2 regions of the Xanthomonas hawaiiensis genome follow, and region 1 is predicted to be linked to the other one. Evidence: riboswitches for the same ligand, from Rfam matches in the RefSeq annotation. Region 1 holds a riboswitch; the other holds the start of a gene.
The links. A riboswitch is a leader RNA that binds a small molecule or an ion and turns the genes downstream of it on or off. The one in region 1 is predicted to bind cobalamin.
Positions count from the first base shown of each region.

Region 2: linked by a shared signal. The riboswitch ahead of btuB (TonB-dependent vitamin B12 receptor) and the one ahead of metE (5-methyltetrahydropteroyltriglutamate--homocysteine S-methyltransferase) in region 1 are both predicted to bind cobalamin.

Region 1 covers NZ_CP115873.1:4,596,397-4,611,240, forward strand. The annotation lists gene PG878_RS19675 (DUF1501 domain-containing protein) at 1-1,054, opposite strand, end outside; gene PG878_RS19680 (DUF1800 domain-containing protein) at 1,084-2,667, opposite strand; gene PG878_RS19685 (ATP-binding protein) at 2,880-4,250, opposite strand; gene PG878_RS19690 (response regulator transcription factor) at 4,333-5,016, opposite strand; gene PG878_RS19695 (hypothetical protein) at 5,089-5,472, opposite strand; gene dusA (tRNA dihydrouridine(20/20a) synthase DusA) at 5,884-6,876, opposite strand; gene PG878_RS19705 (hypothetical protein) at 6,956-7,264, opposite strand; gene PG878_RS19710 (hypothetical protein) at 7,336-7,830, opposite strand; cobalamin riboswitch at 8,015-8,268, shown strand; gene metE (5-methyltetrahydropteroyltriglutamate--homocysteine S-methyltransferase) at 8,480-10,771, shown strand; gene PG878_RS19720 (choice-of-anchor X domain-containing protein) at 11,011-13,008, shown strand; gene purU (formyltetrahydrofolate deformylase) at 13,269-14,120, opposite strand; gene PG878_RS19730 (XVIPCD domain-containing protein) at 14,731-14,844, opposite strand, start outside.
Region 2 covers NZ_CP115873.1:4,240,671-4,255,514, forward strand. The annotation lists gene PG878_RS17995 (fumarylacetoacetate hydrolase family protein) at 1-602, opposite strand, end outside; gene PG878_RS18000 (DEAD/DEAH box helicase) at 948-2,318, shown strand; gene queD (6-carboxytetrahydropterin synthase QueD) at 2,497-2,856, shown strand; gene PG878_RS18010 (phasin family protein) at 3,132-3,509, shown strand; gene bioD (dethiobiotin synthase) at 3,778-4,467, opposite strand; gene PG878_RS18020 (GAF domain-containing protein) at 4,584-5,066, shown strand; gene PG878_RS18025 (TfoX/Sxy family protein) at 5,063-5,491, shown strand; cobalamin riboswitch at 5,719-5,935, shown strand; gene btuB (TonB-dependent vitamin B12 receptor) at 6,050-7,930, shown strand; gene PG878_RS18035 (IS110 family transposase) at 8,277-9,200, shown strand; gene gph (phosphoglycolate phosphatase) at 9,567-10,220, opposite strand; gene dinB (DNA polymerase IV) at 10,657-11,718, opposite strand; gene fabA (3-hydroxyacyl-[acyl-carrier-protein] dehydratase FabA) at 11,928-12,443, shown strand; gene fabB (beta-ketoacyl-ACP synthase I) at 12,443-13,651, shown strand; gene PG878_RS18060 (hypothetical protein) at 13,698-14,528, opposite strand.

The sequences.
Region 1 (14,844 bases):
GGAACAGCTTGTCCTTGCTCACCGCCACCTGCTCGCCGGCGATGCGGCCGCCGTTGACTCCGCCGCCCAGCACCCAGTACGTGGTGCCATGGCCGTGGTCGGTGCCCTTGTCGCCGTTCTCGCGGAAGGTGCGGCCGAACTCGGACAGCACCACCACCACCGTATTGCGCCACTCCGGTCCCAGCGCCTCGGCATAGGCCGACAGGCCCTCGGACAGGTTGGCCAGGTTGTTGGCCAGCGCGCCGTCGGTGCTGCCCTGGTTGACGTGCGTGTCCCAACCGCCGACGTCGACGAAACCGAGCCGGTAGCGCTCGCGCATCAGCGTGGCGATGCGGCGGGTTTCGTCGGCGAAGGTGCGCGCGCTGGCGGCACCGCGGTTGGCCTGCTGCATCTCGTCGCGCAAGGCCTGCGAGACCTGCTGGCGCAGCGCCAGGCCGTCGTGCGCGGCGCTGGCCAGCTGCGTGCCGTGGTACATGCCGGCGAGGATGTCGGCCTGGCGCTGGTCGAAGGCCGGGGTCGGATTGCGCTTGAGCGAGAGATTGGGAATGTCGCCGCCGCCCTGGAAGCTCAGCGGCAGCGAATCGGTGAAGGCGATCGACGGCGTGCCGGTGGCCACCTGCGACAGCCGCGCCAGGAAGCCGGTGCGGTAGTCGCTGCGCTGCCCGGCCGGCTGCCCGGCCTCGATGCTGTCCTGGGTCTCGAAGTGGCTGCGCGACAGGTCGTCGGTGCCGGCGAAGGGCACGAACGCCAGTTGCTTGTCGTTCCACAACGGCATCAGGGTGTCGCGCAGCCGTGGGTTCAGGCCCCACTGCGTGTCCAGCGCGATGGCGCTGTTGGGATTGGCCGGATCCGGCTTGGCGATCGCCAGACTCGGCCGCGAGGCGTAGTAGAAATCGCTCGCGTACGGCACCAGCAGGTTGTTGCAGTCGTAGCCGCCGCGCAGGAACACCACCAACAGGCGCGGCGACGGCGCCGGTGCGGCGAACAGACGCCCGGCGAACGGCAGGCTGGCCGCGGCGGCGGCGGATGCGAGCAGGAAGCGGCGACGGTGCATGACGGAACTCCGGGCGGCCAAAGCCGCAGTCAGCGGTAATTGAAGTCAGGGGACGCCAGCAGGTAGCCGTTCCACTCCTGCTGCGAGCGTGCCTGCGCCAGCGCCTGGCGTGTGGCGTCGCTCAGTTGCGGCTCGATCGCGTGGTAGTACAGCGGCGTGCTCAGTTGCGGGAAGCCGCCGCGCTGCTGCCCGTCGACGGTGAACAGCTGGGTGTTGCCGTTGCCGATCGCGCGCGCGATCTCGAAGCGCTGCGCCATCTGCCCGGAGCTGTTCCAGGCGCTGGACTGCAGCGACCAGCCATCGGGCGTGATCCGTCCGAAGCTCGGCTCGCCCATCTGGTTCAACCAGCCCAGCAGCGGCTGCGGATTGACGATGGTCTGGCCGTCGTAGGCCAGGCGCAGCGCCGAGACCAGGAAGCGGTACGGATCCTTGAACTTGTGCGGCGCGCCGGCGGCCATCTCCGGCGCGGTGAACATCACCTGCAGCACCGCCGCGATGTCACCATCGCTGCGCTGGAAGGTGCGCGCCATCTTCTCCATCAGCGCCGGCGGCGGATCGTCGGCGACGAAGTACTCGGCCAACTGCCGCGAGATGAAGTGCGCGCATGCCGGCTGGCGCACGATCAGTTGCACCGCGCGCTCGACCTCGTCGAAGCCGCCGCCGGCGATGCGCTGACCGAGCAAGGTCTTGTCGCCGGGTTCGTGCCGCGCCGGATTGAACTCGAACGCGCCGCGGCGCACATACTGCGCCTGCAGCGCCGGCGGCAGCTTCGGCGGCCCGTCGCGGTCGACCGGCGCGATGCCGACACCGGTCAGGATCAGTGCCAGTTGCTGCACGTCCTTCTGCGTATAACCGGCATCGACGCCGAGGGTATGCAGTTCCATCAACTCGCGCGCGTAGTTCTCGTTGACCTTGCCCTTGGCGTTCTGCGCGTTGTCCAGGTACTCCAGCATCGCCGGACTCTCCAGCGTCGCCATCACCAGGTCGGAGAACTTGCCCAGGGCATGCGGGCGGATCGCGTTGTCGGCGTAGTCGGCCACGGTCCAGTGCAGGCGGCCCTTGTCGGCGAACACGCTGAAATGGTTGAGCCAGAACCACACCATCTGCTCGCGCAACTGGTCGGGCGCATAGATCGCGCGCAGCAGCTGCGCCTGCCGCGCCTGGTTCAACAGCAGATCGCCGCGCTGCTGCGCGGCCTTCTTCGCCGCGACCTTGGCATCGCCGTCGGGCATCGCCTTGATCGCCTGCTGCGCGGCGGCCTGCTGCTTGAGCAGTTCCTGCACCGGCGTGTGCAGCGCCGCGTAGCCGTCCAGTTGCGCGCGCACCGGCGCCGGCAGGGCGGCATCGCCGGCGTCGGCCTGCAGCTGCTCGCGCAGGAAGCGCTTGCGGCCATCGCGCTCGAACTGCGCCACGCTGGCGCTGTCCAGGCCGATGGTCATCGACTGCAACCAGCGCGCGTCGTCGCGCTTGATCACCTTGTCGGTGGCGGCGATGGCGCCGACAGTGAACAGCACCAGCAGCGCCGACAGCAGCAGCCGCTGGGTGTTGCGCAACACACGCCGGCCGCGCACGCGCAGACGCGTTGCTGCAGGACGATGCCGGGGTTCGGACATGCGGGGCTCCTGGACGAAAAGCGGCGTGAAGACCGGCGCAGTATCGCCAGCTGGGCGCCGGTCGCGTTAAGCCACTGTCGGAAACCTCCCGGTCATTTGCACGGGATTCACCTGCTGCTGCGGTGCAGCGCTGCCGCTTGCGGGTGAGCCAGTGTGTCAGCCCTGCCGCAGCGTGGGATATGGGTCTCAACCGGCCGGAACTGTTCCTGCGCCTACAGCCCCGGCGGCAGGGTGACCAGGAAACGCGCCCCGCCCAGTTCCTCGGAGCGGCTCACCTGTAGTTCGCCGCGGTAGCCCTTGACCAAGTCCTGCACGATCGCCAGGCCGATGCCGTGGCCGTGCACGCGCTCGTCGCCACGCACGCCGCGCTGCAGGATGTGGGCGACCTCTTCCGGCGCGATGCCGGGACCGTCGTCCTCCACCGCGATGATCAGGCCGGCGCGGCGGCTGCCGGCGGCCGGCTCCGGCCGCACGCTCAACAGCACCCGCCGGCGCGCCCACTTGAACGCGTTCTCCAGCAGGTTGCCGAGCAGTTCCTGCAGGTCGCCAGGCTCGCCATGGAAGCGCGCGCTCGGCTCGATGTCGAACTCGCACAGCACGCCCTTGGCGGCATAGACCTTCTCCAGGCCACGCACGATCTCTTCGGCATTGGGCTCGATCGGCAACGGCGCGGCGAACAGCTTGTGGCCGCTGGAGGCGGCGCGTGCGAGTTGGTAGGACACCAGGTTGTTCATGCGCCGCAGCTGCACATCCAACTCTTCGCGCAGCTCCGGTCCCTGCGCGCCGCTGTCGAGCTGGGTGCGCAATACCGCCAGCGGGGTCTTCAGGCTGTGCGCCAGGTCGGCCAGGGTGTTGCGCTGGCGGTCCAGGTTCTCGCGCTCGCTCTCGATGAAGGCATTGATGCTGTCGGTCAGCGGCTCCAGTTCGCGCGGGTGGCGATCGCCCATGCGCATCGCTTCGCCGCGCTGCACCTTGGTCAGTTCGTTGATCACCCGGCGCAGCGGGCGCAGGCTCCATTGCAGGATGAAGGCCTGCAACACCAGCAGGATCAGGCCGGCGCCGCCGAGGTTGAACCACACCCGGCCGCGGAACACGCGCAATTGCGCGCCCAGCGCACGGGTGTCTTCCATGATGTAGATGGTGACCGGGGTTTCCTTGTCGCGACGCACGTAGGCCAGGCCGATGCCGTAGCGGTAGACCTCGCCCTGGCTACCGTCGATCTGGGTGATCGGCCAGGGACCGTCGAAGGTTTCCTGGCGCGGTTCGAGCATGCCACCCGTGGGCGGCAGCGGCCCCTCGCTGGACATCGAGACCCAACGTTCGTTGGGCAGCACGATCTGCGCGTACAGGCCGCTGCCCGGCCGGTCGAAGTGCGGGTCCGGCGGCGGCTTGTCATAGTTGATGTACAGCGAGCCGTCGCGCGCCACGTCGACGTTGTTGGCGTAGGCGGTGGCGTAGCTCTTCAGGCGCTCGCGCAGGTTGCTCAGCGCGGTGTCGGCGAAGGCTTGGTCCAGCGCATAACCGGCCGCAGCCAGGAACGCCACCAGGCTCAGGCTGGCGGCCAGCAGTTGCCTCGCCTGCAGGGAGCGGGGGCGCCAGCGCTTGTACCACCTGGGTCGTGCCGCCACGCGGTCGCTTCCTCGGTGTGCTCGCCGGCGCCTGCGATCAGCCTTCGGTGCGCGGAATCGCGAACCGGTAGCCGCGGCCGCGCACGGTCTCGATCGGCTTCAACTCGCCGTCCGGGTCCAGCTTCTTGCGCAGGCGGCCGATGAAGACTTCGAGCACGTTGGAGTCGCGGTCGAAATCCTGCTGGTAGATGTGCTCGGTCAGGTCGGCCTTGGAGACCAGTTCGCCGGCATGCATCATCAGGTACTCGAGCACCTTGTACTCGTAGCTGGTCAGGTCGACGTTGCTGCCGCTGACGCTGACGGTCTGCGCCGCCAGGTCCAGCGCGACCGGACCGCATTCCAGGGTCGGCTTGCTCCAGCCGGCGGCGCGGCGCAGCAGTGCATTGACGCGCGCCAGCAGCTCTTCGACGTGGAACGGCTTGACCAGGTAGTCGTCGGCGCCCTGCTTGAGGCCTTCGACCTTGTCCTGCCAGCTGGAACGCGCGGTGAGGATCAGCACCGGGAACTTCTTGCCTTCGTCGCGCAGCGCCTTGATCAGCTCCATGCCCGACATCTTCGGCAGGCCGAGATCGATGATGCCCACGTCGAAGGGCACTTCGCGGCCCATGTACAGGCCTTCCTCGCCGTCCTGCGCCGCATCCACCGCAAAACCTTCGCGCTTCAGGCGAGCGGCCAGGGTCTCTCGCAGCGGAGCTTCGTCTTCGACCAGAAGGATACGCATAACTCTCCCTAGTAACTTACAGGTGGCCGGTGGCCGGGGCGGTGTGTGGAACCTGAACCGAACTATCCGGACTCACGGGTGATCGTCGCGTGGTGGCTCGGGAGGCTCGCCCGACCGCGGCGCCCGCGGCGGTGCCGCACGGCCAGGTTGCGGATCGTCCATGTAGCGTACCCGCCCACGGCCATCCATGTACTTGACGCGGTTGATGTCGCGGCCATCGAACGGCACGCGCTCGGCGCCGAGGATCTGCCCGCCGGTGGAACGCTGCACCCGGCGCACCGCGTCGGACAGCGAACTGCCGCCATAGTCGCGGTTGCGCCCCGCATCGCGCTCCGGCGGCGCCATCACGCCCGGCATGGGCGGCTGCTGCGCACGGCCGTGGCCAGCCGCGACCGACGCCAGCGCGAGCGCGAACACAGCGGCAAAGCGGTAGTGGCGGGAAGCGGAAGAAGTCACGACGGGCATCCTAACGGACTGATCGGAAACGTTCAAAACTTGTGAAGCGCGACACCTCTCGGGAAGGAAGACGACCTCGAGAAATCGAGGCAAATTCTTGATTTTTCGGGGTGAATCCGGTCTGAACTTTTCCGGGCGCCATGGGCGACATTCAGTCAAATGAACCTGTCGAGGACCGATGCAAGGGTCGCGCCAGCGGTCTGGAGACGCCCTCGGCAGGTGTTTCACAGCGTCTCCCGGCAGGCAGAGACTAGTCGCCAGACCCTGAACAGACTCCCTGAACAAGCGACGGAAAAGTGGGATACGGGTCGGTCGCCGGTCAGGGCGCCATGCCGTCGGAGGCGGCGCGCGGAGGCGATGCCGGCCCGCCGCCACGCAACAGGGGCGGTCCGAATACGCCCCCAGGATCGGTCAGGCCGCCGCGCGCGCCGCCCCGTCGGTGACCGCCAGCGCCCTCTCCAGCAGCGCCCAGTCGGCCCCGGGGCGGTGCGCCCCTTCGCTGAGCACCTGGCGGAAGGCGCGGCCGCCGGGCTGGCCATGGAACAGGCCGAGCAGGTGGCGGGTGATGTGCTTGAGCGCCAGGCCCTCGGCCAGGCGCGCCTCGACGTAGGGACGCAGCGCGCGCAGCAACTCGGCGCGCGGGCGCAGCGCGGCGCCGGTCAGGGCCGCGTCCAGCCGGTGCAGGACATACGGGTCGTGGTAGGCGGCGCGACCCAGCATGACCCCGTCCACCGCCTGCAACTGCGCCTGCGCCGCCTCCACCGCGGCCAGGCCGCCGTTGAGCACCACCTGCAACTGCGGCCGCTCGCGCTTGAGCCGATGCGCCCAGTCGTAGCGCAGCGGCGGCACCTCGCGGTTCTCCTTCGGCGACAGGCCCTGCAGCCAGGCATTGCGCGCGTGCACCACGAACAGCCCGCAGCCGGCGGCGGCGACCTGGTCGACGAAGGCCAGGAACACCGCGTAGTCGTCGTCCTGGTCCACGCCCAGCCGGCACTTCACCGTCACCGGGATGTCGACAGCCTCGACCATCGCCGCCACGCACTCGGCGACCAGTGCCGGCTCGCGCATCAGGCAGGCACCGAAGCGCCCGGCCTGCACCCGGTCGGACGGACAACCGCAATTGAGGTTGATCTCGTCGTAGCCCCAGTCCTGGCCGATCCGCGCCGCCTGCGCCAGCAGCGCCGGCTCGCTGCCGCCGAGCTGCAGCGCCACGGGGTGCTCGGACGCATCGAAATCCAGCAATCGCGCGCGATCGCCCAGCACCACCGCATTGGCATGCACCATCTCGGTGTACAGCCGCGCCGACGGCGCCAGCAGCCGGTGGAACACCCGGCAATGCCGGTCGGTCCAGTCCATCATGGGGGCGACGGACAGGCGAATTTCGTGAATGTTCGGCGTAAGCATGCGAAGTAGGCTAGCGGCGTGTTCACGGCCGGCGCATCGGTGACAGGGGCCATTATCCCGCAACGCGGCGGCGGTGGCGTCAGATCGGGCGAACGGTCGCTCGCAGCCAGCCCGCGACATCCTGAAGCCGGGCACCGATCTTGTGGTTGAAGGTCCGCTCGACCTCCCATGAGACGCCCTTGCCCTGGGCGAACGCTGCGCGATACTTCTTGATCATGTTCGCAGGATCCTGCGCCAACTCCTGCATCAACTGTGGGACGCTCCAGACCGACAGGTCGACATGTAGCCCGAGCGCGCGCTCCAGAATGCCCGGCAGTTCGCCGTAACGAGTCGTGTCGCCGCTGGTGTGGACACTTTCACACTCGTGCTTGGCGCATTGGCGGCGCATGCCATGGCAGCAGCCGCGGAGCGCGCCACCGCCGACAGGGACCCGCGCCCGCCGGCGCGGGTCGGAGTGCCTCAGCCGATCTGACCCAGGTTGTTGATGCCGAACTGCGGCACGATCAGGTTGGGGATTTCGACGATGTTGTTGGCGGGAATGCCCGACGCGCCGATGGTGCCGATCGAGGCCAGATATCCGGGATCGGACGCCCCCGGATGGGCGAAGATCACCAGCACGCTGGCCGGCGGCGGCCCACCAAGGCTGGCCAGCGCGGCGGCCACATCGGCTGCGGAAACGTGGCCTGCATTGGAATGGTTGACCCAGGCCGCAGGCGCGGCATTCGGGTCGGTGGAGACGTAGATGACCGCGGCGCATGTGATCAGGCCGAAGGCGCGGGTGATGCCGGGCACCGGGCCGATGGCCTGGGCCGCCGATGCGTTGACGCCCAGGTCGTTGCCGGCCCCGGCCAGATAGGGCAAGGGACCGGCCACGACGCCGTTCTGCACGTCAGTGACGAAGCGGCTGATGTTCACTGGATGACCGAAGGTGCCGTTGTGGTTGTAGATGGGCATGACGATGTCCTTGGCTGGATGGGAGTGGAATCGGCGCTGACGCACTACGCCGCCACGCCACGCCGCGGCGCAATCAGGCGTATCCGTATTTGCCGATGCCGGTGATCAGGAACGCCGGCGCACCCGTGATGTGAAACGCACCGCGGCACATCGCACGGGCGCTTGACCCGTCGCCGCATCCGGCCTATCGTGCGCTCGCCGAAGGTATCCATCGCTTCATTCGGATGAAGGGATGGATTTAAACGGGAATCCGGTGACGGCCGGCGCCGCAAGCGCCTGCCCATTCCGGAGCTGCCCCGCAGCGGTGAATGGAAACGACCTCCGTCAATGGCACTGGGCCGGCGCATGCCGGCCTGGGAAGCGACGGACAGTAGGTGCGCAGCCGGCACGGTGCGCGTGTCCATCAGCCCGAATACCGGCCCCGGCCGGAGGACCGTACGTCCTCCGATTCGACCTGGCGCCTCCGCGGGGAGGCGGCCGGACCGCGACCCGGCCTTGCGCCGCGCCGCGTCGTCCGCCTGCCCGCGCGGTACCGGTTCGCCCGCGGGGGCGAAGGTCGCTGGCGTGGCGGGCGGTCCGTGCGAACGGGACGCGCGGCGCGCGGTTCCTTCGTTCCTCAATGCCCTTGAACGCAATGAGGAAACGCAACATGACGATCGTGACCAACCTGGGCTTCCCGCGCATCGGTGCGCGGCGCGAGCTCAAGCAGGCGCTGGAACGCTACTGGCGCCGCGACATCGACGGCGCGCAACTGCAGGACACCGCACGCGACCTGCGCCTGCGCCACTGGCAGCTGCAACGCGAGGCCGGGGTGGACGTGCCGCCCAGCAACGACTTCAGCCTGTACGACGCGATGCTCGACACCGCGTTCCTGTTCGATGCGATCCCGCAACGCTACCGCGCGCTGGCCGATGCCGATCCGCTGGCCGGCTACTTCGCGATGGCGCGCGGCACGCAGGAGCACGGCCTGGACCTGCATGCGCTGGAAATGACCAAGTGGTTCGACACCAACTACCACTACCTGGTGCCGGAGCTGGCGCGGCGCCAGCACTTCCGCCTGCGCGGCGACAAGCCGGTGGTGGAGTTCCTGGAAGCCAAGGCGCAGGGCATCCAGACCCGGCCGGTGCTGATCGGGCCGGTGACCTTCCTGGCGCTGTCCAAGACCGTGGATGGCAGCGACCGCTGGGCGCTGCTGGACAGCCTGCTGCCGGTGTACGCCGAACTGCTGCAGCGCCTGCATGCGGCCGGCGCCGGCTGGGTGCAGCTCGACGAGCCGGCACTGGTGCTGGACCTGGACGACGCCGCACGCGCCGCTTATCGACGTGCCTATGATTTCCTTTCGCAGGCGACGCGGCCGAAACTGCTGCTGACCAGCTATTTCGGCGAGTTGGGCGACAACCTCGACCTGGCGATGGCGCTGCCGGTGGACGGCATCCACGTGGACCTGGTGCGCGGCGTGGCGCAACTGGACGCGGTGCTGCAGGCCTTGCCGGCCGGACGCGTACTCTCCGCCGGCCTGGTCAACGGCCGCAACGTGTGGCGCACGCCGCTGGACAACGCGCTGACCCTGGCCCGCTACGCCGCCGGCCATGTCGGCCGCGAGCGGCTGTGGCTGGCGCCCTCGTGCTCGCTGCTGCACGTGCCGGTGGATCTGCAGCAGGAAACCAGGCTGGACCGCGAACTGGTCGGCTGGCTGGCCTTCGCCAGGCAGAAGCTGCAGGAGCTGCGCACCCTGGCCGATGCGCTGGACGACCAGCCGCAGGCGCAGGCCGCGCTGGACGCGGCGCGCGATGCGCTGGCCAGCCGTCGCGCCTCCGCGCGCGTGCATCGCGCCGAAGTGGCGCGGCGGGTGGACGCGCTGACCGACGACGCCGGCCGCCGGCAGTCGCCGTATGCGAAGCGCCGCCAGGCACAGCAGGCGGCGTTGCGGCTGCCGCTGTATCCGACCACCACCATCGGCTCGTTCCCGCAGACCGAGCAGGTGCGGCAAGCACGTGCGCAGCACAAGGCCGGCAAGCTCGACGATGCCGCGTACGACGCGTTCCTGGCCGCGGAGACCGAACGCTGCGTGCGTGCGCAGGAGCAACTGGGTCTGGACGTGCTGGTGCACGGCGAGTTCGAACGCAACGACATGGTCGAATACTTCGGCGAGCAGCTCGATGGCTTCGCCTTCACCCGGCACGGCTGGGTGCAGAGCTACGGCTCGCGTTGCGTCAAGCCGCCGATCATCTACGGCGACGTGCAGCGCCCGGCACCAATGACGCTGCGCTGGACCACCTACGCGCAGTCGCTGACCGAGCGGCCGATGAAGGGCATGCTGACCGGGCCGGTGACGGTGCTGCAGTGGTCGTTCGTGCGCGACGACCAGGAGCGCGCGCAGACCTGCCGGCAGATCGCGCTGGCGCTGCGCGACGAGGTACGCGACCTGGAGACGGCCGGCATCGGCGTGATCCAGATCGACGAGCCGGCGATCCGCGAAGGCCTGCCGCTGCGCCGCGCCGACTGGCAGGCGTACCTGGACTGGGCGGTGCAATGCTTCCGCATCGCTGCGGCCGGGGTGCGCGATGCCACGCAGATCCACACCCACATGTGCTACTCGGAGTTCAACGACATCATCGAGGCGGTGGCGGCGATGGACGCGGACGTGATCTCGATCGAGACCTCGCGCTCGCGCATGGAACTGCTCGATGCGTTCGTTCGCTTCCGTTACCCGAACGCGATCGGGCCGGGCGTGTACGACATCCACTCGCCGCGCGTGCCGAGCACGCAGGAGATGGTGGAGTTGCTGGAGAAGGCGCGTGATGTGCTGGATCCGCAGCAACTGTGGGTCAATCCGGATTGCGGGCTGAAGACCCGCGGCTGGGCGGAAACCCGCAACGCGCTGCAGGCGATGGTGGCGGCGGCGCAGCAGTTGCGCAGTCGGCACGCGCAGGCGGCCTGACCTGGCGATGCCCGGCGCCAGGTGCGCCGGGCATCGCGATGGTTGCAGCATGTCCGGCATCCCAGTTCGGCGTGCATTGCTGCATTGCGTCTTTGTCCGGCAATGTGCGCTGGCTATAACCACAGGCGAACGCGTGGCGAGGGGGCGCTGCGTCCTCGCCGACGCGCTGCCGGCGGCGCAGTGCGCCGCGAGATCCGGTAGATGCGTCTGCTTCTCAGCACCGCCAGGGAGAGCGCGTCATGCCGAAGCTGTCGAACCTGTCCGCCGTCTGCGTCCTGTGTCTCGTCGTCCCCGCCGCCGCACTGCACGCGGCCGAACTGATTCCTAAACAATTGGCCGGACCGCCCGAGGAGTTCGCGCAGATGCGCGCACCCGCCCCGGCGGAAGCGGCGATCCTGTCCAAGAGCGCGTTGCTGCCGGTGGAATTCTCCGCCGCGCGCAGCGGCGGCCCCGCGCAATGGCAGACCACCCTGCCGGTGGAGAACGGCAAGCTGCGTTTCGTGGTGCTGTCCGGCGACCACGATTGGCAGCCGCGCCTGAGCGCACCGGCCACGGCCAGCGCGCGCATGGGCACCGCTGCCGCCACGCCGATGCTCGCCCCCAGCGCCAAGGCCACCCAACTGGGCGCCGGCGGCGCCGCGCTGCCGGCCCGCGAGTACCACGTGGACAGCGCCGCCAATGGCGACTGGACCCTGACCCTGCAGGCCGATGGCAGCAATACGGCGCAGCGCGGCTATGTGCTGATGGAAGGCGATCCGCGCACGCAACTGGCGTCCTACCCCAGCGACCGCGCGCAACTGCAGCGCGGCCAGCGCATCGGCCTGACCGCCCTGCTCGGCGGCATCGATGCGCAGGGCGGCGTGTCGCTGGCGCGCAGCGCCGGCAGCGGCCGCATCGACACCGCGCAGCTGCGGGTGATCGCACCGGACGGCTCCGTCAGCCAGTGGCCGATGGCCGACGACGGCCGCCACGGCGACGGCGCCGCGGGCGACGGCGTGTATGCCGGCGACTTCCCGGCGACCGCCACCGGTACCTACATCGCGCAGGTGGTGGTCCATGGCCACGACGCCGGCGGCCAGGCCTTCGTGCGCACCAGCGAGCACGTGCTGCCGGTGTTGGACACCACCTTGCGCATCACCGCCGATGCCGTCGCCGCCAGCGCCCAGCCCGGCACCCGGCTGACCCTGCCTATCCCGGTGCGCATCGGTGGCGGCCAGGCGCCGGCGCACTATCGCGTGCTCGGCGAACTGTGGGGCACCGGCCGCGACGGCAGTGCGGTGCCGGTGGCCTGGCTCGGCGGCATGCTCGCGCCGCAGGACGAACGCCTGCCGCTGAGCGTGGACGAGCGCTGGATCGCCCGCGCCGGCGCGCGTGCGCCGTTCACCCTGCGCAACCTGCGCGTGGAGGACCCGGACAACTTCGTGCCGCTGGCCACGCGCGCGACACTGCCGCTGACCCTGCCGGCGTTGCGCCGCAGCAGCGTGGCGCGCAGCACCGGCGCGATCGACGAGAGCATGCGCATGGGCGAGCGCCCGGCGCAGTTGAGCGCCGCCACCACCGACATGCAGGCGCAGGCCACCGGCAAGCGCCTGGTACTGGTGCACGGCTACTGCTCGGGCGGGGTGTGGCCGGTGGCGCAGTTCACCAACGCCTCCGCGTTCCTGGACGTCAACCAGAACCGCAGCAACGACCAGTTCGCGCAGCGCCTGGCGCAGTTCGGCAGCCAGTGGAACTCGTTCGGCACGGTGGCGCACAGCCAGGGCGGCATGGCCGCGCTGCATCTGTACGTGTACTACTGGAGCGGGCTGGACAACGCCAGCGGCGGGCGGGTGATGCAGTCGGTGGGAACCCCGTACCAGGGCACCAACCTGGCCGGCATCCTGGCCACGGTGGGCTCGTGGTTCGGCGTGGGCTGCGGCACCAACAACGACCTGACCTATGACGGCGCCAAGGCCTGGCTGGCCGGCATCCCCAACTCGGCGCGGGCGCTGGTGAACTACTACACCACCTCCTTCGCCAAGACCAACTGGTACACCAACGACTACTGCAATGCGGCCTCGGACCTGGTGCTGAGCGACCCGGAAGACGGCACGGTGGAGCAGGTCAACGGCCAGCTGCCCGGCGGCGTCAATCGCGGGCATACCACCGGCGAGTGCCACACCACCGGCATGCGCGATCCGGCGCAGTACCTGGACGCCAGCCGCAACGCGACGATGAACGCCAACGCGGCGCGTTGAGGGCTGGGAATGGGGAATCGGGAATGGGGAATCGGCAGAGCAAACGCCGTACTGCGGCTGCTGATGGTCCCCTTCCCTATTCCCGGCCCCATTCCCTGCTTCATCGGAAATGCCACCGTGCAGTGACTGGAGAGCGGGGATGATCGTCGATGCAGACGGTCGGCGCCGCGACCATGGATTAGGGCAAGCGGGTGCTTAGCCGCTGTTGCTGTTGCTGTTGCTGCTCCCCATTCCCGATTCCCGAATCCCCACTCCCCGCCTCACCGAAACACGACCGTACGATGCCCGTTGAGCAGGATGCGATGTTCGACGTGGCGGCGCACGGCGCGGGCGAGCACTTGCGATTCGGTGTCGCTGCCCAGGCGCACCAGCTCGCGCGGGGTCATGGCGTGGTCCACGCGGGCCACGTCCTGTTCGATGATCGGGCCTTCGTCCAGGTCGCCGGTGACGTAGTGCGCTGTGGCGCCGATGATCTTGACCCCGCGCGCGTGCGCCTGGTGGTAGGGCTGCGCGCCCTTGAAGCTCGGCAGGAAGCTGTGGTGGATGTTGATCGCGCGCCCGGCCAGGGCCGCGCACAGCGTCGGCGACAGGATCTGCATGTAGCGGGCCAGCACCACGAGGTCGATGCGTTCGCGTTCGACCAGCGCCAGCAACTGCGCTTCCTGTGCGTCGCGATTGGCGGCGCTCACCGGCAGGTGATGGAAGGGCACGCCGTAGGAGCCGGCCAGCGCGGCGAAATCGGGGTGGTTGGAGGCCACCGCGGCGATATCCACCCGCAACTGGCGGCTGTGTGCGCGGAACAGCAGGTCGTTGAGGCAATGGCCCTGCTTGCTGACCAGGACCAGCAGACGCGCACGGCGGCGCGCGTCGTGCAGTTGCCAGTCCATCGCGTAGTCGGCGGCCAGCGGCTCCAATTGCAGCTTCACCGCGGCGACGACGCCGTCGGCCGGCACGTCGAAATGCACGCGCAGGAAGAAGCGGCCGCTTTCCTCGTCGCCGAACTGCTGCGCATCGAGGATGTTGCAGCCATGCTCGAACAGCAGGCCGCTGACGCGGAAGACGATGCCGGTACGGTCCGGGCAGGACAGGGTCAGGATGTAGTCGTGGCGCATTTGCCGATGATAGGGGACCCGTACCCTCACCCCAACCCCTCTCCCGGTGGGAGAGGGGCTAAGAGCGATCCAGCCGAAGCCGGCTTTTCCTTCTCCCTCCGGGAGAAGGTCCCCGAAGGAGCGGATGAGGGTTCGGGCGAAGCCTCGTGCAATCGAAACACACCGCATGTGCTGCGCGCTCGTACCCTCACCCCAACCCCTCTCCCGAGGGGAGAGGGGCTAAAAGCGATCCAGCCGAAGCCGACTTTTCCTTCTCCCTCCGGGAAAAGGTGCCCCGAAGGGGCGGATGAGGGTGCGGGCGAAGCCTCGCGTAATCGAAACATCGCGTGCGCTGCGCGCTCGTACCCTCACCCCCAACCCCTCTCCCGAAGGGAGAGGGGCTAAGAGCAATCCAGCCGAAGCCGGCTTTTCCTTCTCCCCTCGGGAGAAGGTGCCCCGAAGGGGCGGATGAGGGTCCGGGCGAAGCCTCGTGCAATCGAAACATCGCGTGCGCTGCGCGCTCGTACCCTCACCCCAACCCCTCTCCCGGAGGGAGAGGGGCTTGGCCATGCTTGCACTGAAATCAGGTCGCGGCTGACGTCGCGCCCGCGACGTTGCTCACTCGCAGGCCTCACTCCGGACGCAGGCGCAGCGCCAAACGGCGGTTGACCTTCTCCAGGCGCGCCAGCGAATCCTCCACCGACATGCCGACCGCTTCGTGGGTGGTGATGTGCGCGCGCAGGTG
Region 2 (14,844 bases), 360 kb from region 1:
AACACCGGCGACAGCGCCGAGCGCGGCTTGGACTGCACGAAGCCGAAGCCCTTGGCCAGCTCCGGCGGAATCAGGTTGCGCAGCGACACGTCGTTGACCAGACCGATCAACTGGATGTGCGCGGCGGCCTGCGCCGGCGTCACCGCCATCGGCACGTCGTCGGTGACCACCACGATCTCGGCCTCCAGGTCGATGCCGTAGTCCTCGCTGACCACCTTGACCGCATCGCGCGGGCCGTAGAAGCCGGCGCTGACCGCCTGGTACATCAGCGGGTCGGTGTAGAAGCTCTCCGGCACCTCGGCGCCGCGCGCGCGGCGCACGCGCTCCACATGCGGCAGGTAGGCGCTGCCGTCGAGGAATTCGTAGGCGCGCGGCAGCGGCGCGGCCAGCGCCGCCATGTCCAGGTCGAACTGGCCGTCGGCGCTGCCGTCGTTGAGCGACTCGGACAGGGCGTTCAGGCGCGGGGCGAGGTTGCTCCAGTCCTCCAGCGCGCGCTGCAGGGTCGGCGCGATGCCGGTGGCGCGCACGGCGCGGGTCAGATCGCGGGACACGACGATCAGGGTGCCGTCGCGACCGCCTTCCTTCAGGGAACCTAGCTTCATGTCCGTCCAGTGCTGGGGGCTGAGCCGGCGATTGTACGGCCAGACGGCGGCTTGGTTTCAACTGAAACGGACCCGCATTTTGTGCAGCGCGCCAATTCAGGTACACTACGCCGGTCTGCATGCGGCCGTCCGTTTCCCTCAGGGACCGCCGGCGAGGCCAGGATCGCAACGATCCGACTCGCCCGCCCCGCCCGACGCCTTTCGTGATGCCGACGAACCCCAGCCTCGCGCTGCGGGTTGATCCACCCTCTCGCAGCGCGGTTCACGGGAACGCTCCGAGCCTCACCTACTTGCGCCTGCGCGCCGGGTCCGTCCCGGCGTCGGCGCGTTATCCGGAGCATTCTCATGTCGTTCGAATCCCTGGGCCTTGCGCCCTTCCTGCTGCGCGCGCTGGCCGAGCAGGGCTACGAAACCCCCACCCCGATCCAGGCGCAGGCCATTCCCGTCGCCCTGGAAGGCCATGACCTGATGGCAGGCGCGCAGACCGGCACCGGCAAGACCGCCGCGTTCGGGCTGCCGCTGCTGCAGCACCTGGGCACCTCGCCGCAGCCGGTGGGCCCCGGCCCGCGCAAGCCGCGCGCGCTGATCCTGACCCCGACCCGCGAACTGGCCACCCAGGTCCACGACAGCCTGCGCGGCTACAGCAAGTACCTGCGCATCCCCAGCACCACCATCTACGGCGGCGTGGGCATGGGCAACCAGCTCGACGCGCTGCGCCGCGGCGTGGACCTGCTGATCGCCTGCCCGGGCCGCCTGCTCGACCACCTCGAGCGCCGCAGCGTGGACCTGTCGGGCATCGAGATCCTGGTGCTGGACGAGGCCGACCGCATGCTCGACATGGGCTTCCTGCCGTCGATCAAGCGCATCCTCGCCAAGCTGCCCAAGCAGAACCGGCAGACCCTGCTGTTCTCGGCCACCTTCGAGGAAGGCATCAAGCAGTTGGCCCGCGAGTTCATGCACGACCCGCAGGAAATCCAGGCCACCCCCAGCAACACCGTGGCCGACACCATCACCCACCGCGTGCACCCGGTGGACGGTGGGCGCAAGCGCGAACTGCTGCTGCACCTGCTGGCCGCCGACTCGCGCAAGCAGACCCTGGTGTTCGCCCGCACCAAGCACGGCGCCGACAAGCTGACCATGTTCCTGGACAAGTCCGGGCTGAAGACCGCGGCGATCCACGGCAACAAAAGCCAGGGCCAGCGCCTGCGCGCGTTGAGCGACTTCAAGGCCGGTCGCATCACCGTGCTGGTGGCCACCGACATCGCCGCGCGCGGCATCGACATCGACCAGTTGCCCAAGGTCATCAACTACGACCTGCCGATGGTCGCCGAGGACTACGTGCACCGCATCGGCCGCACCGGCCGCAACGGTTCGACCGGCGAAGCGATCTCGCTGGTGGCGCAGGACGAGGCCAAGCTGCTGCGCGCGATCGCGCGCATGCTCAAGCGCGAGATGGACATCCGCGACGTGCCCGGTTTCGAGCCGGTCACGCCGATTCGCTGGGGCAACAACAATCCGCCGGACGAGCGTCCGGGCGGCCAGCGTCCGCCGCGCCGCGGCAACCATGCCCGCCGCGGCCACGGCGATGCGCCGGCGCACGCGCATGCGCACGCCGGCAGCAAGAAGCCCGGCGGCAACCATGCCGACGGCGCCCGCCGCCAGGGCCAGGGGCGCCGCCAGGGCAACGGCGGCAATCGCCCGGCCTCGCCGCGCTGAGCCAGCCGCGGCAGCGCGCTCCGCACGCACCCAGGCCGCCCTTCGGGGCGGCCTTTTTTGTCCGCACCCCCCGGACATCGCGCGCCTGTCGCCGGCCCTGCAGCACGCCACTGTCGTTCGTTTCGCGCGCCCCGCATCGCGCCCTGCCGCTCCACCCCCTGACCGTACAATGCCGCCCATGGATATCTTCAAAGTCTTCACCCTCGAAGCCGCGCACCGCCTGCCCAACGTGCCGCCTGGCCACAAGTGCGCGCGCCTGCACGGGCACTCGTTCCGCATCGAGCTGCACGTCAGCGGCGAACCCGGCGCCGAGAGCGGCTGGGTGATGGATTTCGGCGACATCAAGGCGGCGTTCCGCCCGCTCTACGACCAGCTCGACCACCACTACCTCAACGACATCGAGGGCCTGGACAACCCCACCAGCGAACGCCTGGCGGTGTGGATCTGGGACCGGCTCAAGCCGGCGCTGCCGCTGCTGAGCGAAGTGGTGGTGCACGAGACCTGCACCTCTGGCTGCCGGTATCGCGGGCCGGGTTGAAGAAGGCCGGGAATGGGGAATGGGGAGTCGGGAATCGCAAGGGCGGCTCCGCGGCGGCTGAGGGTCTTACGAGGCCGGCCCAGCTGTGGCGCGCGCATTGGCGCTGCCAGAGACGCAGAAACGCCCAGCGAGCGCGAGGGGAATTTACGCCAAGCCATTGATCCAAAAGGCGACTTGAACGAATCCTGAGCGGCTTCAAAGAATTTTGTTGCATCGCAGCAGAATGGGCGTATGTTGCACTGCAACAGCAGTCGGCATTCCAACGGAGTTGCATGATGTCCGCTCAATTCAACGATCAGTTCAGCAGCTACACCCAGCAGTTCGCCGCCGCTGCAGCGCGTGCCAACCGCCTGGCGCTGGAGAGCGCCGAGAGCGTGTTCGGCGTGCAGCTGAAGACCTTCGAGAAGAACGTGTCGGCCACCACCGGCTTCCTCGGCGAACTGACCGAGGCGCGCGATCTGGGCACCGTGCAGGCGCTGTGGCCGAAGGGCCTGCAGATCGCCCGCGACAACTTCGAGCGGCTGGCCACGGCCAACCAGGAAGTGTTCGGCCTGGGCCTGAAGACCTCCGAGGCGATCGGCCAGCTTGCCAAGCATCAGTTCGAGGCGGCGACCGAACAGGCTGCGCCCAAGGCCAAGCCCGCCGCCAAGTAACACCGTATTCGACGTCGCTGCGGTTCGCCGCCCGACGCACCCTCGGTCTGCATGGGTCCCTCCCCCCGTGCAACCCCAGGCCCGGTAGATCCCTCCCTCTACCGGGCCTTTTTTATGGGCGGGATTCGGGATTCGGGAGTGGGGATTTGCCGATTGCGCGCGTTCCGGCGCTCCTGGCTTTCTTCGAAGGAAAAGCTGCCGCACCGATGCTTCATCGGTGAGGCGTCGGGACTGAAGTCCCTCCCACAAAACCCGCCACGGCAGTTGATCAGCCGGGCGGCATCCCAGCCCACGGCTGCAGTTCCGCGGCCAACTGCGCGGCCTGCGGTTGCGGCCGGTACGGCAGCCGTCCCCAGCACGGCATCGGCAGGCGCGCGCGCAGCATCGCCATGTTGTCGTCGATGCGCTCCATCGCCGGGTCGATCTCGTTGCCGATCCAGCCGATGCACTGCAGGCCGTCGGCGGCGATCGCCGCGGCGCTCAGCCGCGCATGGTTGAGGCAGCCCAGGCGCAGGCCGACCACCAGCACCACCGGCAGTCCCAGCGTCCGCGCCAGATCGGCCTGATCCAGCGTCGCCGACAGCGGCGCCGCCCAGCCGCCCACGCCTTCCACCACCACCACGTCGGCCTGTGCGCGCAGGCGCGCGAACGCGGCGGCGATCGGCGCCAGTTCCAGTTCCACGCCGGCATCGGCGGCGGCCAGTTCCGGCGCCAGCGGCAGCGGCAGCGCGTAGGGATTGAGATCGGCGTAGGCCGGACGCGGCGCGCTGGCGTCCTGCAGGGCCAGCGCGTCCTCGTTGCGCCAGCCGTCGGCGTCGCGGCTGCACCCGCTGGCGACCGGCTTCATGCCCACCGCGCGTTGGCCGCGCGCGCGCAAGGCATGCAGCAGCGCGGTGCTGGCGATGGTCTTGCCGATGCCGGTGTCGGTGCCGGTGACGTAGAAGGCGGGAACAGCCATGCGAAACCCTGTCGGTTGGCCGGCGGGACGCGCGGCGGCGCGCAGGATAGCCGGGCGCGCCGCGCGCGTCAGCCGCCGCGGTGCCGACGGACGCAACGCGCTGCTAGACTCGCGCGATGTTCGCCTCGTCCTCGCTCACCGGCAGCAAGCCGGAACAGTACGCCCAGTTGCTCGACCAGGCCCGTGCCCTGGTCGCCGGGGAGCCCGACCGCATCGCCAACGCCGCCAACCTGGCCGCGCTGGTGTATCACGCGCTGCCGCGGCTGAACTGGGTCGGTTTCTACCTCTACGACGGCAAGGAACTGGTGGTCGGCCCGTTCCAGGGCCTGCCCGCCTGCGTGCGCATTCCGCTGCACAAGGGCGTGTGCGGCGCGGCCGCCAGCAGCGGCCAGACCCAGCGCATCGACGACGTGGAGGCGTTCCCCGGGCACATCGCCTGCGATTCCGCCTCGCGCTCGGAACTGGTGGTGCCGCTGCTGCGCGACAGCGCGCTGGTCGGCGTGTTCGACCTGGACAGCCCCGACCTGGCCCGCTTCGACGCCGACGACCAGCGCGGCCTGGAAGCGATCGCCCAGGTCTTCGTCGACAGCCTGCGATGAGCACCGCCAAGCTGCGCAACATCGGCCCCAAGAGCGCGGCCTGGCTGCGCCAGGTCGGCGTGCGCACGCAGCAGGACCTGGAGGCGGCCGGCGCGGTCGGCGCCTTCGTCAAGGTCAAGCGCGCCGGCTTCAAGCCCAGCCTCAACCTGCTGTATTCGCTGGAAGGCGCGCTCAGCGGCTGCCACTGGCAGGAACTGTCCGAGGCGCGGCGCGCGCAGTTGCTGGGCGAGCTGGAGACCGCGACGGCGGCGCTGCCGGCGCAGCGCGGCCTGCCGGTCGCCGGGCCGGTGGCGACCACCCATTTCGACCGCGACGACACGCGCGGCGACGATGACGCCGACGGCGCCTACGCGCCCGACACGCACGACACGCCGATGGGCGACCATCACGGCGGCGACGACGGCCACGGTACCCACGCCGACTAGGGCGTGTCCTCCATCCCTGAGCGTGCCGCGCCGTGATGGCGCGTACCTGGGACAAGGGGAAAACGTCAGTTCACGCCCGAGCGATCACGCGGCCACGGGCGCACTCGATCGCGCCCTTCGGGCTGGCTCTGGCAGGCGCGGCTCTGGCGGCATGCCTGCCAGAGCCAACGCGGCGTACTCGGGAGTCGATGAAACGCCCCAAGCCGCGTAGCCAGCGGCGATCGCGTACAATCGCGCCGCTTCAAGGTGACCCGCCGGCTCCGGCCAGCGGGTTGAAACGGGAAGCCGGTGCGTCTTGCGACAAGGCCGGCGCTGCCCCCGCAACGGTAAGCGATCCGCGCTGACGACCTGCGCCACTGTGCCTCGGCATGGGAAGGCGTCGCAGCCGGGAGGTCCGCCTCCCCGATCGCCAGCCCGGAGACCGGCCTTGCAGTTCACTGGTTGCGATGCGGAGGGCGTCGCGGCGTGCCGCGCCGCGTCCGGCGCCGTCCGCTTGCACCTTCCGTTCGTGACTCCCTCGCCGTCACAGCGCGCAGCCGCGCGCCGGAGTTGCCACCCATGTCGTCCCGCCTGCTTTCGGTCGCGATCGCGTCCGTCCTGTCCCTGCCCGCGCTGGCCCACGCCGCCGACGCCGCCGACGCCGCCACCGACCTCGACCAGGTCCTGGTCACCGCCACCCGCACCCAGATCTCGGTGGAGGACAGCGTGGTCCCGGCGCAGGTCATCGACCGCGCGGAGATCGAGCGCAGCCAGGCCACGTCGCTGGCGCAGCTGCTGCAGGGCCGCGCCGGCATCGGCATCTCCAACCAGGGCGGCCTGGGCAAGCTGACCACGCTGAGCCTGCGCGGCAGCGAATCGGACCACGTGCTGGTGCTGGTGGACGGCGTGCGCATCGGCTCGGCCAGCGCCGGCCTGGCCGCGTTCCAGGACCTGCCGCTGAGCCAGATCGAGCGCATCGAGATCGTGCGCGGCCCGCGTTCGAGCCTGTACGGCTCCGACGCGATCGGCGGCGTCATCCAGATCTTCACCCGCCGCGGCGGCCAGGGCTTCCAGCAGAACCTGAGCCTGGGCGGCGGCAGCCACGGCCTACGCGAGGCCGGCGCCGGCTTCAGCAACCGCGGCGAACGTGGCTGGCTGGCCGTGCAGGGCGGCTACCAGAAGACCGACGGCATCAATGCCTGCAACGGCTCGGCCACGCTGTTCGCCGGCTGCTTCGTCGACCAGCCCGACCGCGACGGCTACCGCAACGTCTCGCTGAGCGCGCGCGGCGGCTACGCGCTGACCGACACGCTGCGCATCGAAGGCCAGGCGCTGAACATCGACAGCCGCAACGAATACGACGGCGATCCGCTGTTCGCCGGCAACGAGGCCGACAACACCCAGCAGGTGTTCGGCGGCAAGCTCGACTGGACCCCGTCCGATCGCCTGCACCTGGCCGCGCAGCTCGGCCGCAACGTCGACGACGCCGACAGCTACTACCGTGCCCCCGGCGCGCGCACCCGCAACTTCGTCAGCACCTTCGACAGCCGCCGCGACACCGCCGCGCTGCAGGGCGACATCACCCTGGCCGAAGGCCACCTGCTCAGCGTCGGCAGCGACTGGCAACGCGAGCACGTCGCCAGCACCACCGCTTTCGACGTCGACAGCCGCGACAACACCGGCGCGTTCGCCGAGTACCAGGGCCGCTTCGGCGCGCAGCAGGTGCAGGCCAGCGTGCGCAGCGACGACAACGAGCAGTTCGGCGAGCACACCACCGGCAGCCTCGGCTGGGGCCTGGCGCTGGCGCATGGCCTCAAGCTCACCGCCAGCGTCGGCACCGGCTTCAAGGCGCCGACCTTCAACGACCTGTACTACCCGTTCGCCGGCAATCCGGAGTTGAAGCCGGAGCGTTCCAAGAGCGGCAACCTGGGCGTGGCGCAGTACGCCGACAGCTGGAACTGGACCTTCAACGCCTACGAGACCCGGGTCAAGGACCTGATCTCCTACGACGCGGTCAGCTTCCTGCCGGTCAACGTGGACGAAGCGCGCATCCGCGGCGCCGAACTGACCGGCTATGCGCTGCTGGCCGGCTGGGAACTGTCGGCACAGTTGAGCCACACCGACCCGCGCAACCGCAGCGACGGCGACAACCGCGACAACTGGCTGGCGCGCCGCGCGCAGAACACCGCGCGCCTGGACGTGGACCGCGGCATCGGCCCGGTCAAGCTCGGCGTCACCGTCTTCGGCAGCGGCCACCGCTTCGACGACGCGGCCAACCGCGTGCGCCTGGCCGGCTACGGCACCGTCGACCTGCGCGCGGAATACGCGTTCACCCCGGACTGGACGCTGCAGGCCAAGGCCAGCAACGTGTTCGATCGCGACTACCAGACGGTGAACTGGTACAACCAGCCGGGCCGCGAATACGCGCTGACCCTGCGCTACGCGCCGGCGGCGCGCTGAGCCGGCGCCCCGCGCTGCGCCGGCGGGCGTGGCGCGGGGCAACAGCGCGGCCACAACACGCGTCTTTTTCGTAGGAGCGGCTTCAGCCGCGACGGGCTTTATCGGTAACGCCCATCGCGGCTGAAGCCGCTTGTGTCAAATGAGGGTCTATCGTTGCAGGTGAGAGCGGAGTGCGGCAGGCCGTTTAGCCGCAGTGCCAGCAAGCACGAGTAGGAGTCAGCGCCGCCGCACCCCGTATCTCCTGCCTCATCAGCCCGAACAGTTGCCCGAGTCGCGAGCTCGAACTCCACAAGCATGGGCGTCGGCAGGAGTGCTCTCGTGCCTGAGTCTACTGCGGAGAACGTCTATGCGACGCTATGTCGGGATCGATGTATCCAAGGCCGAACTGGTCATTCATGTCCTGCCGGACGAGCAGACCTGGACCCAAGCCAATACGCCACAGGGGCAGCGTGCGCTGGCCCAACGCCTGGCCGAGCTGGGCTGCGAGCGGATCGTGCTGGAAGCCAGTGGCGGCTACGAACATGCCGTGCTGCAGGTGCTCCGAGAGGCGGACCTGCCGGCAGTGCGGATGGCCGCTGATCGTCCGCGCAAGCTAGCCCAGGCCTTGGGCCTGCATGCCAAAACCGATGTCCTGGACGCGCGCCTGCTGGCCATCGCCGCCCAGCACATCCCGACCACCCCCACGCCCGTGGTGCCCGGGCACCAGCAGTCTCTTCGCGAACTGCTGGACCTGCGTGCCACCCTGGTGGGCCAGCGCGATGCCCATCGGCGGCGCCTGGAGCACATCACCCGCCCTGAGGTGCAACGCCACTGCCGAGAGGTGATCGCCCTGCTGAACCAGCAGATCCAGACGTTGACGCAGGAGATCGGGCAGCAGGGCAAGACCTGCTCGAGCCTCCCTAAGGTGCCTGGGCTCGGCACGATCCTGCGCGCGGTTCTGGCCGCGCGGTTGCCAGAGCTGGGCACGCTGCCGCCACGCAAGCTCGCTGCCCTGGTCGGGCTGGCCCCGTTCAATCACGACAGCGGCTGCTGGAAAGGCCAACGCCGCATCAAAGGCGGACGTGCCGACGTGCGGCGCGTGCTGTACATGGCCACCTGGGCCAGCATCCGCGCCGAATCCCCCTTGGCCAACACTTACGCGCGCATGCGCGCAGGCGGCAAACCGGCCAAGGTCGCCATCGTCGCCTGCATGCACAAGTTCCTGCGCTGGCTCAACGCCATCGCGCGCGATCAGGCCCCGTACGCTCCTCCTGCCATCGCAGGTGCATGACAGTTGACTCCTACGAAAGGCGGCATGTGCGACCGCGTCGGATGTAGATGCGCGCATTCTCAACGCAGGCGTGCGCGACGCATCGCGCAATTGGTCGCTCGCGATCAGGGCCGCTGGCAGCCGAACGCAAACAGCCGTCCTCGTACTCATGCATGGCGGCACGAACCTGACAGTTCGGCGCCCGCTACGCTCCCGGACCCTCACCCCAACCCCTCTCCCGAGGGGAGAGGGGCTTGCTGCGTCATGGGCTGTAGGAGCGGCTTCAGCCGCGACGGGCGTTCGCGGGAAAGCCTGTCGCGGCTGAAGCGGCGCCTACACCATATCTCCAGATCTTCGCGCTGCACCGAGGCGCTACGCGGCATCGCGTCAACGCAGCTGCAGCAACTCGCGCAGGTCGTCCATCAGCAGCACCACGTCGGCCGTGGCCAGATCCAGGTCGCGCGGATAGCCGTAGCGCACCAGCGCCACCGGCATGCCGGCGGCGTGGCCGGCCTGCAGATCGGTCCCCGAATCGCCGACCATCAGGCAGCGCACCGGCGGCTGCGCGAACTGCTGCGCCAGGTGCAGCAACGGCGCCGGGCTGGGCTTGCGCTCGGGCAGGCTGTCGCCACCCAGCACCGCAGAGAACAGATTGGCCACGCCCAAATGGCGCAGCAGCGGCGGCACCATCGCCGACGGCTTGTTGGTGCACAGCGCCAGGGTCACGCCCTTGGCATGCAATTGCGCCAAGGCCTCGGCTGCGCCGGGATACAAGCGCGGACTGCGCAGCAGGCATTCGGCGTAGTGGCGCATGAAGGTGGGCATCACCGTCTCGAGCGGTGTGGTATCGCCGGCATCCCGCCAGGCGCTCTCGACGAGTTTACGCACGCCTTCGCCGATCCAGCCGAGCACGGTCGCCTCCGGCACGCGCGGCAGGCCGAAGTCGACCAGCGTGCGGTTCAGCGCCTCGGCAATGTCGGCGCCGCTGTCGACCAGGGTGCCGTCCAGGTCGAACACCACCAATGCATACGGGAACGTCATGTCGTGCCAATGCGGGAGAAGAAGTGCGCATTGTAGGTGGCGCAGCGCCGGTATGCGGTCGCGACAAGCACCCACGGTGACGCGCGTGTCCGTCCGGCCCTGGCTTAGCACGCGCGCGAGCGCGTGACGCCACGCGAACATCACCAGTGACGATCCCCCACCCATGTTGCAATTCGAGCGTCCGTAAGAGCGCGACAAGGTCGATCAGCATGACCAGAGGATCGAGCAACTGCGCCAATCCGCGCCGCATGCCCATGTGGGAGGGACTTTAGTCCCGACGCGGTAGGGGATGAGGGCCGCGTTCTCGGTTTGCACGCGTCGCCTTGACTGCTTCAACCGATGCGCCCGTGATGGTGCCGCCTGACCAACGGACGAACACGTCGTTTCAAATCCACACATCAGGCAACACACGGCACGGGTTCCGCGCGCGACCACCTCAACCGAACAAGCGCCCCTGCGCCTGTCCCGGCTCGCGTTCGTGGAAGCCGGACAGGCCCACACCGACCAGGCGATAACGCGTGGACGTCGGCAGGTCCACGCGCTCGCGCAGCGCAAGAGCGATGTCGATCAAGGCCTGCAGCGAATCCGGCGGCTGCTCCGGAGTGAAGCTGCGGGTGAGGATGCGGAACTGCGCGGTCTTCAGCTTCAGCACCACGGTGCGCGCGATGCGCTCGGTGCGGCGGGTTGCGTTCCAGGTCTTCTCGGCCAGCTGCCGGATCGCCGGCTCCAGTGCGTCCAGCGCCAGGTCTTCGGCGAAGGTGTCCTCGGAGGAGATCGACTGCACCGGCTGGTCCGACTCCACCGGGCGTTCGTCGATGCCGCGCGCGCGCTGGTACAGGCGCAGGCCGAAGCTGCCGAAGCGCGCTTCCAGTTCCGCCTCGCTGCGCGCGCGCAGGTCGCCGACGGTGGCGATCCCCAGTTCCGCCAGCTTGGCCTCCATCACCTTGCCCACGCCGGGCACCTTGTTCACCGGCAACGGCGTCAGGAACGCGTCCACGCGATGCGGACGGATCACGAACTGGCCGTCGGGCTTGCGCCAGTCCGAGGCGATCTTGGCCAGGAACTTGTTCGGTGCGATGCCGGCCGAGGCGGTCAGTTCGGTTTCGGCGCGGATCTGCGTGCGGATGGTCTGGGCGATCTCGGTGGCGGTGCGCAGTTCCCCCTTGGGCACGGTGACGTCCAGGTAGGCTTCGTCCAGCGACAGCGGCTCGATCAGGTCGGTGTGGCGTTGGAAAATTTCGCGCACCTGCCGCGACACCGCCTTGTAGCGGGCGAAATCCGGCGGCACGAAGATCGCGTCCGGGCACAGCCGCTCGGCGCGCAGCGCCGGCATCGCCGAGCGCACGCCGAACACGCGTGCCTCGTAGGACGCCGCGCACACCACCGAGCGCATGCCGCGCCAGGCCACCACCACCGGCTTGCCGCGCAGCGCCGGATCGTCACGCTGCTCCACGGACGCGTAGAACGCATCCATGTCGACGTGAATGATCTTGCGCATCGACCCCATACCCTACGCCTGCGAACGGTGTGCGCATGATAAGCCCAGCACTGCGCACGGACTGAGAATGCGCGCCTTGATCCGGCGCAGTGCGCGCGCCACCGCCGCTGCCGACACTACGCGTGCGTACGGATAAAACGTTTGATTGAACGCGCAAGGCTCATGCACTCTTGCGCGCCTCGACTGTCTCGCCTGGGAATCTTCCGCTCATGAGTCGTCTGTCTTCCTATTCGCGCGAGCAATTGCTCGCCAGCGCACGCGGCGAGTTGTTCGGCGCCGACGCCGGGCGCCTGCCCAACGACCCGATGCTGATGTTCGACCGCATCGTCGCCATCGACGAGACCGGCGGCGCGCACGGCAAGGGCGTGATCCGCGCCGAGCTGGATATCCGCCCGGACCTGTGGTTCTTCGGCTGCCATTTCATCGGCGACCCGGTGATGCCCGGCTGCCTGGGCCTGGATGCGATGTGGCAGCTGACCGGCTTCTTCCTGACCTGGCTGGGTGCGCCCGGCCGCGGCCGCGCGCTGGGCGTGGGCGAAGTGAAGTTCACCGGGCAGGTGCTGCCCAGCGCCAGGCAGGTGGTCTACGAGATCGACATCAGCCGGGTGATCAACCGCAAGCTGGTGATGGCGGTGGCCGACGGCCGCATGTCGGTGGACGGGCGCGAGATCTATACCGCCAAGGACATGCGCGTGGGCCTGTTCACGTCGACGGAGGCGTTCTGATGCGGCGCGTCGTCATTACCGGAATGGGCATCACGTCGTGCCTGGGCAACGATCTGGACAGCGTGGCGCGCGCCTTGCGCGAAGGTCAGTCCGGCATCCGCCACAACCCGCAGGCGGTCGACGCTGGCCTGCGCAGCCAGGTCGGCGGCGATGTGCAGCTGGACCTGGACGCGGCGATCGACCGCAAGCTCAAGCGCTTCATGGGCGATGCCTCGGCCTACGCCTACCTGGCGCTGCGCGATGCGCTGGCCGATGCCGGCCTGGACGAGGCGGCGATCAGCGATCCGCGGATCGGCCTGATCGCCGGCTCCGGCGGCGGCTCCAGCCACTGGCAGGTGGAAGCGGCGGACCTGCTGCGCAACCGCGGCGTGCGCAAGGTCGGCCCGTACATGGTGCCGCGCACGATGTGCTCGGCGGTGTCGGCCAGCCTGGCTACCGCGTTCAAGATCAAGGGCGTGAGCTACTCGCTGTCGGCCGCGTGCGCGACCTCGGCGCACTGCATCGGCGCGGCGGCGGACCTGATCCGCCACGGCCAGCAGGACGTGATGTTCGCCGGCGGCGGCGAAGAACTGGACTGGACCATGAGCCTGATGTTCGACGCGATGGGCGCGCTGTCCACCGGCTTCAACGACACGCCGGCAGTGGCGTCGCGGCCCTACGACGCCGCGCGCGACGGCTTCGTCATCGCCGGCGGCGGCGGCATGCTGGTGCTGGAGGACTACGACCACGCGGTGGCGCGCGGTGCGCGCATCCATGCCGAACTGGTCGGCTACGGCGTGACCTCCGACGGCGCCGACATGGTGGCCCCGTCCGGCGAAGGCGCGGTGCGCTGCATGCGCATGGCGCTGCAGGGCGTGGACGCGCCGATCGACTATCTCAACACCCACGGCACCTCGACGCCGCTGGGCGATGTCACCGAGCTGGATGCGGTGCGCGCGGTGTTCGGCGATGCGGTGCCGCCGCTGTCCTCGACCAAGGCGCTGTCCGGGCATTCGCTGGGCGCGGCCAGCGTACACGAGGCGATCTACTGCTTGCTGATGCTGCGCGACGGCTTCATCGCCGGCTCGGCCAACATCGACACGCTGGATCCGCGTGCCGAGGGCTTCCCGATCGTGCGCGAAAGCCGCGACGCGGACTTGCGCACGGTGATGTCCAACAGCTTCGGCTTCGGCGGCACCAACGCCGCGCTGGTGTTTGCCAAGGCCTGAGCCCGGCCAAACGCGCACGCTGCCAGCAGCGGCAGCGTGCCGCGCGTCAACGCTCCAGTTGCCTGACGTCGCGACGCCCGGCGTCGTGGTCCTTGTGCGCTTCAGGCTTGGCCGGTGGCGGTGGCGGCGGTGGCGGTGGAGGCGGTAGAGGAGGCGGTGGCGAAGTCGGCTTCGGCGAATGCCGCTCGACCCATTGGATCGTCGCCGGCGACGGCGGCCAGGACGGCGATGCCGACGGCGCGGACGCAGGCGGCGGCACGGGCATCAGTCCCATCGATTCGCGCTGGCGGCGGTCGTCGTCCTGGCGTTGCAACTCCTTCGCCAGTTCCTTGTTGTAGCGGGGATTGAGCGCGTCCGGCGGCGGGATCTGGTACATCCGCTCGCCGGGCGGCGTCCATTGCGGCGTGGCGCTCACCGCCTCGGACGCGGACGCAGGCGACGGCGGCGTCCGCCATTGCGGCGCCAACTGACGCTGCAACGGGGCCGGAATCTGCGCTGGGCCGGCCGCGGTCGCGGTGCTTTCCAGCGATCGATAGCGCGCGCGTTCGCGCGCCCACGGCTGACCGCGATAGTGCGTGTCCCAGTAACGATCCAGCGCAAAGCCGACCGTGGGCACGCCCAGCGACGCGCCAGGCGCGACGCCCTGCCCCTGCTCATGAAAGTCGATTGCACCCGCCGCAGCCAGCCGCGTTTCTCGCGCCAGCTGACATCGCACCAGGCCCAGTCGCGGGTGCAGCCATGCACCTGCAACGCGTCGTCGGTGGCCGGCGTGGCCACGCGCGGATATTCCGGTGCCGGGCTGGCGCCGATGCGCACCGTGCCGCTGCCGTCCTGCGCCAATGCCGGCGCGGCCATGCTCAACAACAACGGCGTCCACCACCCTGCTCGCTTCATGCGGTCCTCCTTGTGCAGTGCGGCAGTGTCCTGCGCCGCGATTGCGGCGGCGAAGATCGCCGTACCGCTGTGCTTTGTTCTAGCACAGGGGATTGGGGATTGGGGATTGGGGATTGGGGGCGGCAGCGTGCTGTGCGGAGCCGAATCATTGGCAAGCGATTTTCTGTAGGAGCGGCTTCAGCCGCGAGGGGGGGGGGGCCCCCCCCCCCCCCCCGCCCCCCCCCCCGCCCCGCTCCTACAACAAAGCCAGAAACACTGGAAATGTCATGCACTCGCGAAAATCACAAATCCCCTATCCC